Regions from separate parts of the Brenneria tiliae genome, predicted to be linked through region 2. Evidence: predicted binding sites of a transcription regulator. Region 2 holds the regulator's gene; each other region holds the start of a gene.

Evidence for each region. The regulator LexA, encoded in region 2, represses DNA repair genes until DNA is damaged. The targets are predictions, from matches to a motif close to TNCTGTATGTACATACAGNA.
Region 1: MFP24_RS21735 (DNA translocase FtsK 4TM domain-containing protein) is a predicted target of LexA. The motif match lies at 1,746-1,765, and genes of this name have one in related genera.
Region 3: dinB (DNA polymerase IV) is a predicted target of LexA. The motif match lies at 2,070-2,089, and genes of this name have one in related genera.

The regions. Positions count from the first base shown of each region.
Region 1 covers NZ_JAKPCB010000103.1:187,708-190,988, forward strand. Annotated here, with positions in the region: gene trxB (thioredoxin-disulfide reductase) at 1-687, opposite strand, end outside; gene lrp (leucine-responsive transcriptional regulator Lrp) at 1,215-1,709, shown strand; gene MFP24_RS21735 (DNA translocase FtsK 4TM domain-containing protein) at 1,824-3,281, shown strand, end outside.
Region 2 covers NZ_JAKPCB010000098.1:264,192-267,472, reverse strand. Annotated here, with positions in the region: gene dpiB (sensor histidine kinase DpiB) at 1-254, shown strand, start outside; gene dpiA (two-component response regulator DpiA) at 251-940, shown strand; gene lexA (transcriptional repressor LexA) at 1,075-1,683, shown strand; gene MFP24_RS13745 (DUF3861 family protein) at 1,885-2,163, shown strand; gene zur (zinc uptake transcriptional repressor Zur) at 2,226-2,735, opposite strand; gene MFP24_RS13735 (pirin family protein) at 2,845-3,281, opposite strand, start outside.
Region 3 covers NZ_JAKPCB010000083.1:50,327-53,607, forward strand. Annotated here, with positions in the region: gene MFP24_RS01610 (N-acetylmuramidase family protein) at 1-303, shown strand, start outside; gene MFP24_RS01615 (hypothetical protein) at 303-899, shown strand; gene dinB (DNA polymerase IV) at 996-2,054, opposite strand; gene MFP24_RS01625 (class I SAM-dependent methyltransferase) at 2,205-2,975, shown strand; gene dpaA (peptidoglycan meso-diaminopimelic acid protein amidase) at 3,235-3,281, shown strand, end outside.

The DNA.
Region 1 (3,281 bases), on a different contig from region 2:
GTCGGTACGGGTATCGCGCAGGCGCACGCCGGTTACGCCCATCTGGTCGCCGAGGACTTCGTCAAGCGTACGGTCGGTATGCAGAATGATATTGCCGTTTTCCACCTTGTCCATCAGCCGGTCGATAAGGATTTTCTCCGAACGGAAACTGTCGCGGCGGTGAATCAGATGCACCTCGGCGGCGATGTTGGAGAGATACAGCGCCTCCTCAACGGCGGTATTGCCGCCGCCGACCACGGCGACTTTCTGGTTGCGATAGAAGAAACCGTCGCAGGTGGCGCAGGCGGACACCCCTTTCCCCTTGAAAGCCTCTTCGGAGGGCAGCCCCAGATAGCGCGCGGACGCGCCGGTGGCGATAATCAACGCATCGCAGGTATATTCGTCGCTGTCGCCGAAAAGACGAAACGGGCGGGTTTGCAGATCGACGCGCTGAATATGGTCGAAGACAATCTCGGTATTGAATTTTTCCGCGTGCGCCTGCATGCGCTCCATCAGCAGCGGCCCGGTCAAGCCTTCCGCATCGCCAGGCCAGTTTTCCACTTCGGTGGTGGTGGTCAACTGACCGCCTTTCTCCATCCCGGTAATGAGCACCGGATGTAAATTCGCCCGTGCGGCATAAACCGCAGCCGTGTAGCCAGCCGGGCCAGAGCCCAGAATCAATAACTTATGGTGTTTAACGGTACTCATGAGTTCCTCATTTCACGATGACGGACATATGGGGGTGATTGTAAGGAAATTACCTGAGTAAAAAAAGCGTGTGGCGAAGTTGTTAGCTATTTGTTTAATCGTTAATGTTTATGGCCGCGGTAAGTTGCTGATAGATCAGTCGCATTGATAAGTAAAATGACTGAAAGCGCCTGAGAATCCGCCTCCGGCTTATTTAATCTGGTACTTTCTTCTGATTTTATTTGTTTTGCTTTGACAATCAGCTGTGCTTTTGCGAAAACATCTGGGTAAGAGGAAATTTTTTGTATGTGAATAGTCAAAAGCTCGGTTTTTTATTCGTCGCCTGTCTGGCTGGTTGCGCCACGGATAAATCGTTTTTGCCTGGTGTAACACGTTTACCACCGCGCAGGACGATGACGGATAGCGACGAAAAGAGCGTGATTTTTGCTATGCAATATAGGCAACGGGTGTTCTTTAGGGCGGCTCTGAGACATTGAAGTTGGTCGGAGTGTAGCAGGTTCAGGGAAGAGTGAAGAGAGACAATAATAATGGTAGATACTAAAAAACGGCCAGGAAAAGATCTCGATCGTATCGATCGCAACATCCTGAACGAACTGCAAAAAGACGGTCGTATTTCCAATGTCGAGCTTTCCAAACGGGTGGGATTATCACCAACGCCCTGTCTGGAGCGCGTGCGTCGTCTGGAGCGACAGGGTTTTATTAACGGCTATACCGCGCTGCTCAATCCGCATTATCTGGATGCCTCGCTGCTGGTTTTCGTTGAAATAACGCTGAACCGCGGAGCGCCCGATGTGTTTGAACAGTTTAATTCGGCGGTGCAGAAGCTGGAAGAAATTCAGGAGTGTCATCTGGTTTCCGGCGATTTTGACTACCTGTTGAAAACCCGGGTGCCGGATATGTCCGCCTATCGCAAGCTGCTGGGCGAGACGCTGCTTCGACTGCCGGGGGTGAACGATACCCGCACCTATGTGGTGATGGAAGAAGTGAAACAAAGCAATCGTCTGGTGATTAAAACCCGATAAACCCATGGGTGCAAAACCCGATAAATTCAGCTACACTCCTGTGAATTTATACAGTTTCAGCGCCGGGAACCCTCGGCGTTTTGTCATAAACCTTTACAGGCCCTGGAGAGACGCTTGAGCCAGGAATATACAGAAGATAAAGAAATTACCCTGAGAAAACTCAGCGGTACCCGTCGTTTGCTAGAAGCGATTTTGATCGTGGTGGCGCTTTTTGCCGTTTATCTTGGCGTCGCGGTACTCAGTTTTAGTCCTTCCGATCCCAGTTGGTCGCAAACCGCGTGGCATGAACCCATTCACAACGTCGGCGGGGTGGCGGGAGCCTGGCTGGCGGATACCCTGTTTTTCATTTTCGGCGTGCTGGCCTATGCCATTCCGCCGATTATGCTATGTCTGTGCTGGTCGGCTTTCCGCCATCGCGATAGCCAAAACGCCATCGACTATTTCACCTTTTCGCTGCGCCTGATCGGCACGCTGGCGTTGATTCTGACCTCCTGCGGCCTGGCGGCGTTGAATATCGACGACCTCTACTATTTTGCCTCCGGCGGCGTATTGGGCAGCCTGTTGAGCAGCTCGATGATTCCCCGTTTTAACAGCATGGGCGCCACGCTGATCCTGCTGTGCGTCTGGGCGGCCGGCTTAACGCTGTTTACCGGCTGGTCGTGGTTGACCATTGCCGAAAAAATCGGCGCCGCGGTGCTGGGCTGCCTGACGTTTATGTCCAATCGCTCGCGCAGCGATAGCGCGCCGGAGGCCGACGCCTTTGACGAGCGGCAGCATCCGTCCGTAACGGCCACGGCGGCGAGCGATGATGACGTCCTATTTTCCGCGCCCTCGATAACCGAAGCCGTTGCCAATACCGCTTCGCCAGGGGAGGAGGGCGATCGGCCGCCGTCCGCTCCGGCGACGGCCGGCCGGCCGGCGGTGCCGGAACAGCCCGCCGCCCCGCAGCAAATCGACGCGGCTTCAACGCTCAACCCGCCGCTCTATTCGTTTGAGGTTCCGGATTCCGTCTCCGCACGTGACGGCAACGCCGATGCGTATCATCCCTCCGGCAGCGCCGACATGCCGCCGATCGCCCAACCGCAGGTGGCGCATCCCATCGATCGGCCATCCCACGGCGGACAGTCCGCCACGCCGGAGGCGACCGAGACGGCGTTCAGGGCCAATACGACGTTTACGCCGGCCTTTAGCGCCGACGGCGACGACAATCCGCAGGTAAAACAGGGCGTCGGGCCGGAGTTGCCGCGTCCGAATCCGGTGCGCATTCCCACTCGGCGCGAGCTGGCCTCATACGGCATCAAACTGCCGTCCCAGCGTCTGGCGGAACAGCAGGCCAGGGCTCAGGAGCAGGGCGATACGGCTAACCAGGATATGGCGCCCGGCGACGAGGATATCGCTCAGCAGGAAGCCGCGTTACAGCGGGCGTATCTCGAACAGCAGCGTCAGCGTTACGGGGAAGAGTATCTTGAGCGGGAAGAGGAAGAAAACCAGTTAATACAGGCGCAGCTGGCGAAAGATTTTGCCGCGCAGCAGCAGGCCCGTTACGGCGCGGCGGATGAGCATATTCCGCAG
Region 2 (3,281 bases):
TCTTTTCTGATGAAGGGCAGGATGTCGTCATCGAAGTTGCCGATCAGGGATGCGGCGTTCCCGACTCACTCAGAGAAAAAATCTTTAAACAAGGGGTGAGTACTAAAACCGAAGAGGCTGGCGAACACGGCATTGGGCTTTACCTGGTTGCCAGCTACGTCGGCCGTAGCGGCGGAGTCATTACTTTAGAAAACAATACGCCCTGCGGCACGCTCTTTTCCATATTTATTCCGAAAACGAAGGGATACCCATGACGAAGATAAATATATTAATCGTGGAGGATGAAACGCCATTGGCGGAAATGCACGTGGAGTTTATCCGACAGCATCGTGAATGCGGGCAAATATGGCTGGCGGGTAATTTGAGCCAGGCCCGGACGATGGTGGACCGTTTTAACCCCGATTTGATACTTCTGGACAATTTTCTACCCGATGGACAAGGCCTAAGCCTGTTGCATGAACTGACCCTGAATCACTTTGCGGGCGGTGTTGTGCTTATCACGGCGGACAGTGATATGGATACGGTGGCCGACGCTATTCGCTGTGGGGTGTTTGACTATCTCATCAAACCTATTGCCTATGAGCGTCTGAGTCAGACTCTGGAGCGTTTTTGGCATCGGCTGGATATGTTTAACCAGCATAATGGCATTAGCCAGAGCCAAATCGATGATATGTACAATGCTTATGCCCGGGGGAAGCCAAAAGAAAAATTACCTGCCAACATTGATGAACTGACGCTGAATAAAGTGCAATCGTTGTTTCATGGTGAGCAAACTCGCCATACGGCGGAAACCGTTGCGTTGCAGCTTGGATTGAGCCGGACCACCGCGCGGCGTTATCTGGAGTATTGTGCCGCCAGGCAGATGATTGAAGCTGAAATTGTTTACGGTAAGGTGGGGCGTCCGCAGCGGATTTACCGATTAATCCGCTCTGAGGATTGAAAAACGGGATGAAAAATCGGCAAAGCGACCGATTTAACGTACGGGACGGCATGAAGTTACTGATTTACCGGTTCCCAATTATTCCTTACCTGTATATACTCACAGCAAAACTGTATAAACAACCAGGGGGCGGAATGAAAGCATTAACAGCCAGACAGCAGCAGGTTTATGACCTGATCCGCGATCATCTTGCGCATACCGGTATGCCGCCGACGCGTGCGGAAATTGCCCAGCAGCTGGGATTTCGGTCGCCAAATGCCGCCGAGGAGCATTTAAAGGCATTGGCGCGCAAAGGCGTCATTGAAATCGTATCCGGCGCGTCGCGCGGTATTCGCCTGCTGATGGAAGAAGAGACCGGCATTCCGCTGATTGGCCGCGTCGCGGCGGGTGAGCCGCTGCTGGCTCAGCAGCATATCGAGTGCCACTATCAGGTCGACCCGTCCATGTTCAAACCAAGCGCCCACTTCCTGCTGCGCGTGAGCGGAATGTCGATGAAAGATATCGGTATTATGGATGGTGATTTGCTGGCGGTGCATAAAACGCAGGACGTCCGTAACGGGCAGGTGGTTGTGGCACGGATTGAAGATGAAGTCACGGTCAAGCGATTGAAAAAACAAGGTAATACCGTACATCTTCTGGCTGAAAACGAAGAGTTTTCCCCTATTGTCGTCGATCTGCGGCAGCAGAATTTCTCTATTGAAGGGCTGGCGGTCGGCGTTATTCGCAACGGCGACTGGAGCTGATTTTACGTCTTTGACACAGGCGATAGTCCCTGGCGTTTCTTATCGATTATCGCTCCGCTTGCGGGGCGATATGGCTGGGTTGGAAACGGGACGAAACGTGCGGTGGTGATAAAAACGATCGATTTCGGTCCGCCGGATCCAGTATCGTATCACAGGGAATAAACCTTATAATCACACCTGCGCCAAGTGGAAAACCAGCTTATGTCAAAACGCTATATCATTACCGTAAAAGATACGGAACAACCTGATAATGAAGTCTCATTTCCGTTCACCTCCCATGACGATCTAACCAAAATCCTTTCCTTATGCGACGGCAAAACAGCGCTGCCTGAAGAGCAGCTGTATCCATTTTTAGTCGGCATGAAACTGTTTGGCGAGGTAGTCACGCTTAACAGGAAAGAAGAGATGTTTCAAAAAATCCACCCGGCCCTAAAAGAGTTTATCGGCGATTTTAAGAAAAGCATCAAAAACAGCCAGTGAATAAGCAAGGGCGCGGTGAATGACGGACGGGACCGATCGGCCCTTGCAACCCTTTGCCGGAACTAGCGTTTCTTGATGGGAATGCTGTGGTCGTGATCGCAATGCTCCGTTTGTTTACAGGCCGCAACTTCCTGGCAGCCTTCACAAAGTCCGTGCGCCTCAATCACGCTGTGGCGCAGGGTAAAGCCCGCCTGCTGCGCCAGACCGCGCAGTATTTCCTCCACCCCTTCCGTCTGACGCTCGGTAACCTGAGCGCAGCGGTCGCAGATAAACAGCGCCGAGGTGTGGCTATGATCTTCGATATGGTGGCAAAGCACATAGCTGTTGTTTGACTCCACCCGATGAATAAATCCCTGCTCCAGCAGAAAATCCAACGCGCGGTAAACCGTCGGGGGTTTGGCCTGCGGCTCGGATAGGCGCAGCAGATCGAGCAGATCGTATGCGCTGATCGCAGCGGACTGCTGCGCCATCAGGCGTAACACTTCCAGCCGCTGCGGCGTCAAACGTACGCCGCGGTGCTGACAAATCTGTTCAGCCTGGGCAAGTAGTTTGTCCTGATTGGTTGAATCCATTGCCATATCACCCTGACGCATAAAGGAACCAGGCCGATATCTTACCACGGCTGCAAGAAAAGGCAGAACCAGTGACGTTCACCGGCCGCTAAAGATGGAGAGCGAAAACTTAAACCACCAGATCGATCAGCAAAGCGCGCAGCGGCGTCTCGGCCTGAATGGTCAACCCGCTTTCCTGGCGGATAAACGCGCCATCGCCGCAGCCCAGCCTGTCGCCGTCATGCCTGTTGCCGCTCACCGCCGCCGAGCCGTGCAGCAACTGGAGATAAGCCTGATTGCCGTTCAGTTTAATGCTCTGCCGCTCATTTTCCTGTAGTTCCAGGTGATGGACCCACACCTGCTGGCGCAGTTGCAGGCTGTTTTGCTCCCCCTCCGGCGAGGCCAGTAAACTTAGGGCGGTTTTATTCAGCCTCAACCGCTGCAGCGGGCAGTTTTCCCGCGTCGGGCAGGCGTCCAGCCACAGCTGCATACGCGTCAGCGGTTGGTTCGCGCTGGTATTATGTTCGCTGTAGCTGACGTTGGGCTGCGTCGCCAGCAGCAGCACGT
Region 3 (3,281 bases), on a different contig from region 2:
GCCTATGAGCTAGATGACGAAGCTGCACTTAAAGCAACCTCCTGGGGCATGTTCCAGATTATGGGCTTTAACCATGCCGCGTGTGGCTATAAAGACGTCTTCATCTTTGTGAATGCCATGAAAGCTAATGCCGGTAATCACCTCAACGCTTTCCTTAAACTTTGTCAGAGCAATGCGGCACTGCTTTCCGCCATGCAGAGGAAGGATTTCCAATCTATGGCATACAATTATAACGGCAAAGATTATGGCGATTATGATATCCGCATGCAGAGGGTATATGACAGACTCTCCGGGAAAAAATAATGAAAAGATTAATGATTACATCAGCCGCGATGCTGGCTCTATATTGCACAAACGCGTTAGCTAAGCCACTGCTCTCAGGTGTTTATGAAAATTTATTTCTGGCAGTGTCGCCGCTAGGAGCTATTACGGGTTACTACCACGAAGAGATGGGGGAAGGAACGACTCGTAGCTGCGAATTTGCACTGACAGGACAGGCATCGAAAGATGGCTATTCAGAGATTATTTCCTGGTCTGACGCCATTCGGCCTGGCACTCTGAAGACTAGTCAAGATGGCATAACACTTACCGTTCCACAAGGTCAACAACATGCCGGCTGCATCAATGTAATGATGCCGCAAATTGACTCTGGTTTGGATTTAGAGAAAAATTTCGACACGCATTGGATACAGTTAGTACAAATCACCGACAACAAAGCCATCCTGCATATTGAGCCGAAAGAGACAGCGAATCCCCACGGCTACGTGGTAAAAAATGACGTTGTAGGTATCATTACCCAACAATCGGGATGGAGTCTGGTGGAATATATATCCGATGAAAGAAAAAGTACGCGGGGTTGGATTGAAGATAAACAGTTCAAAACACTGACACCACCTTAGGATCTTTTATCGTTGAAGGGGACATATAGCGGATACCATGCAATGTCCCCTCGCCACGCTCTCCCTAATAACGGGCTTTTTCAATGGCCTGGAGGTTCACTCCCAATTCAACACCAGCTGACGCTCAATCTGCGGGTCGAGCAGGGTGACGTGTAGCCCCACCAGCCGTACGCCGCGCTTATCGCGCCTCTCCCGCCAGGTTTGCTGCGCCAGCGTGAGTAAATCCTGCTTATTCAGCACCGGCCATACGTGTTCCTGCGTGGTCTGGCGGAAATCATCAAACTTCAGCTTTACCCCCTGCCGCGCGATATGCAGATCCGGCTTGACCCGTTTTAAGCGTAATTCAAGCTCCTGATAGAGCTGCTCGATTAAACCGGCGCACTCATGCCAGTGATGAATATCCTGCGCCAGCGTTTTTTCAACGCCGACGGATTTACGCAGCCGGTCAGGCGATACGGGCCGCTCGTCAATACCGTGGCTGCGCTCCCACAGGACGCGGCCGAATTTACCGAAATGCTTTAATAGCTCGGCCAGCGAGTAATGGCGCACATCGGCGCAGGTCAGCATGCCCTTCTCTTCCAGCCGCTTCGCCGTGACTTTGCCGACGCCGGGGATCTTCGCCAGCGGCAGCTGCAATATAAATGCATCCATCCGATCCGGCGGGATAACGAACTGGCCGTTAGGTTTGTTCAGCTCGGAGGCAACCTTGGCGAGAAATTTGATGGGGGCGACCCCGGCGGAGGCCGTCAGATCCAGCTCGGCGGCAATAGCCTGGCGGATCTCCTCCGCCATCAGCGTCGCGGACCCATTGCAATAAGGGCTGTCGGTGACATCCAGGTAGGCTTCATCCAGAGAAAGCGGTTCAATCAGCGAGGTATAGCGGGCGAAGATGTCACGGATCTGGCGGGAAGCCGCCTTATACACCTCCATCCGCCCGGAGAGCAATGTCAGCTGCGGGCACAGGCGCAGAGCGGTTGCCGTCGCCATCGCGCTATGAATGCCATAGCGGCGGGCCGGATAATTGGCGGTGCTGATCACCCCACGGCGATCGGCGCTGCCGCCAATGGCCAGCGGGATATCGCGCAGGCGCGGGTTATCACGCATCTCAATTGCCGCGTAGAAGCAATCCATATCAACATGAATAATTTTGCGCATGCCCACCCCCAACAATACTGTATAAATATACACTGACAAATCTGTGCAAACAAGTTGCGCAAGATTGCTTTATAGTGGCTTGGCGGCCGGGGAAAGCGTTTCCGGCCTCCTTCATAACGAATAAGTTCCCCGTTTTAATAGAGAGCGATGATGGAAAAGAAATCGGATCACAGCGGCAGCGTCGAACGCCAGTTCGGCTCACAGGCGCAAAACTATCTGACCAGTGCGGTCCATGCGCAGGGCAAAGATTTGCAACGGCTGTCCACGCTATTGGCTCCCTTCCCCAATGCCAGCGTTATCGATCTGGGCTGCGGCGCGGGACACGCCAGTTTCGTCGCCGCGCAGGCGGTCGCCGACGTGGTGGCTTACGATCTTTCCGCAGCAATGCTGGAGGTTGTCGGCCAGACCGCGCGACAAAAAGGGCTGACGAATATCCGTACCCGGCAGGGCGTCGCCGAGTCGCTGCCGTTCGACGACGCCAGCGCCGATATCATTATCAGCCGTTATTCCGCCCACCACTGGCATGATGTAGGCCAGGCGCTGCGTGAAGCCAGGCGGGTACTGAAGCCCGGCGGACAGGTCATCATGATGGATGTGGTGTCTCCGGGCCATCCGCTGCTGGACACCTATTTACAGACCGTGGAAAAGCTGCGCGATACCTCGCACGTGCGTGACTATTCTCCCGGCGAATGGCTGAGCATGTTTACCGAGGCGGGATTTATCGTGCGCCATGTCGCCAGCGACCGTCTGACGCTGGAGTTCAGCAGTTGGATTGCGCGGATGCGTACGCCCGAACATTTCACGGTCGCCATCCGGGAACTGCAAAAAACGCTGGCCGACGAAGTGGCCCGGCATTTTGAAGTACAGGACGACGGGAGCTTTGTGACGGATATTATGACGATCGAGGCGACCAGAGCCTAAGCGCCGATTAGGCCATTTGCCGCAGCGCGGCAGGGAAAAAAACGGACGGCGGGAGGCGCGGTTTGCATAAATCCGCCGTCCGGTAAAAAAATCGCCCGGTTATTACGCCGCGCCGTTATCAAGAAAATAACTTTTTACCAATTTTGATCTTTGCTTAAAATTAAGGCGATGATAATGTGACAGCGCTAAAGGCAGAGGTATACGGGACGATAATTGTTTTACCGTATGTAGCGCTTCTATTTATTTATCAGGATCCACAATGCAAAAAATCGCGCTGTCGTTTGCGATGTTGTTTTTCTTGCCGTC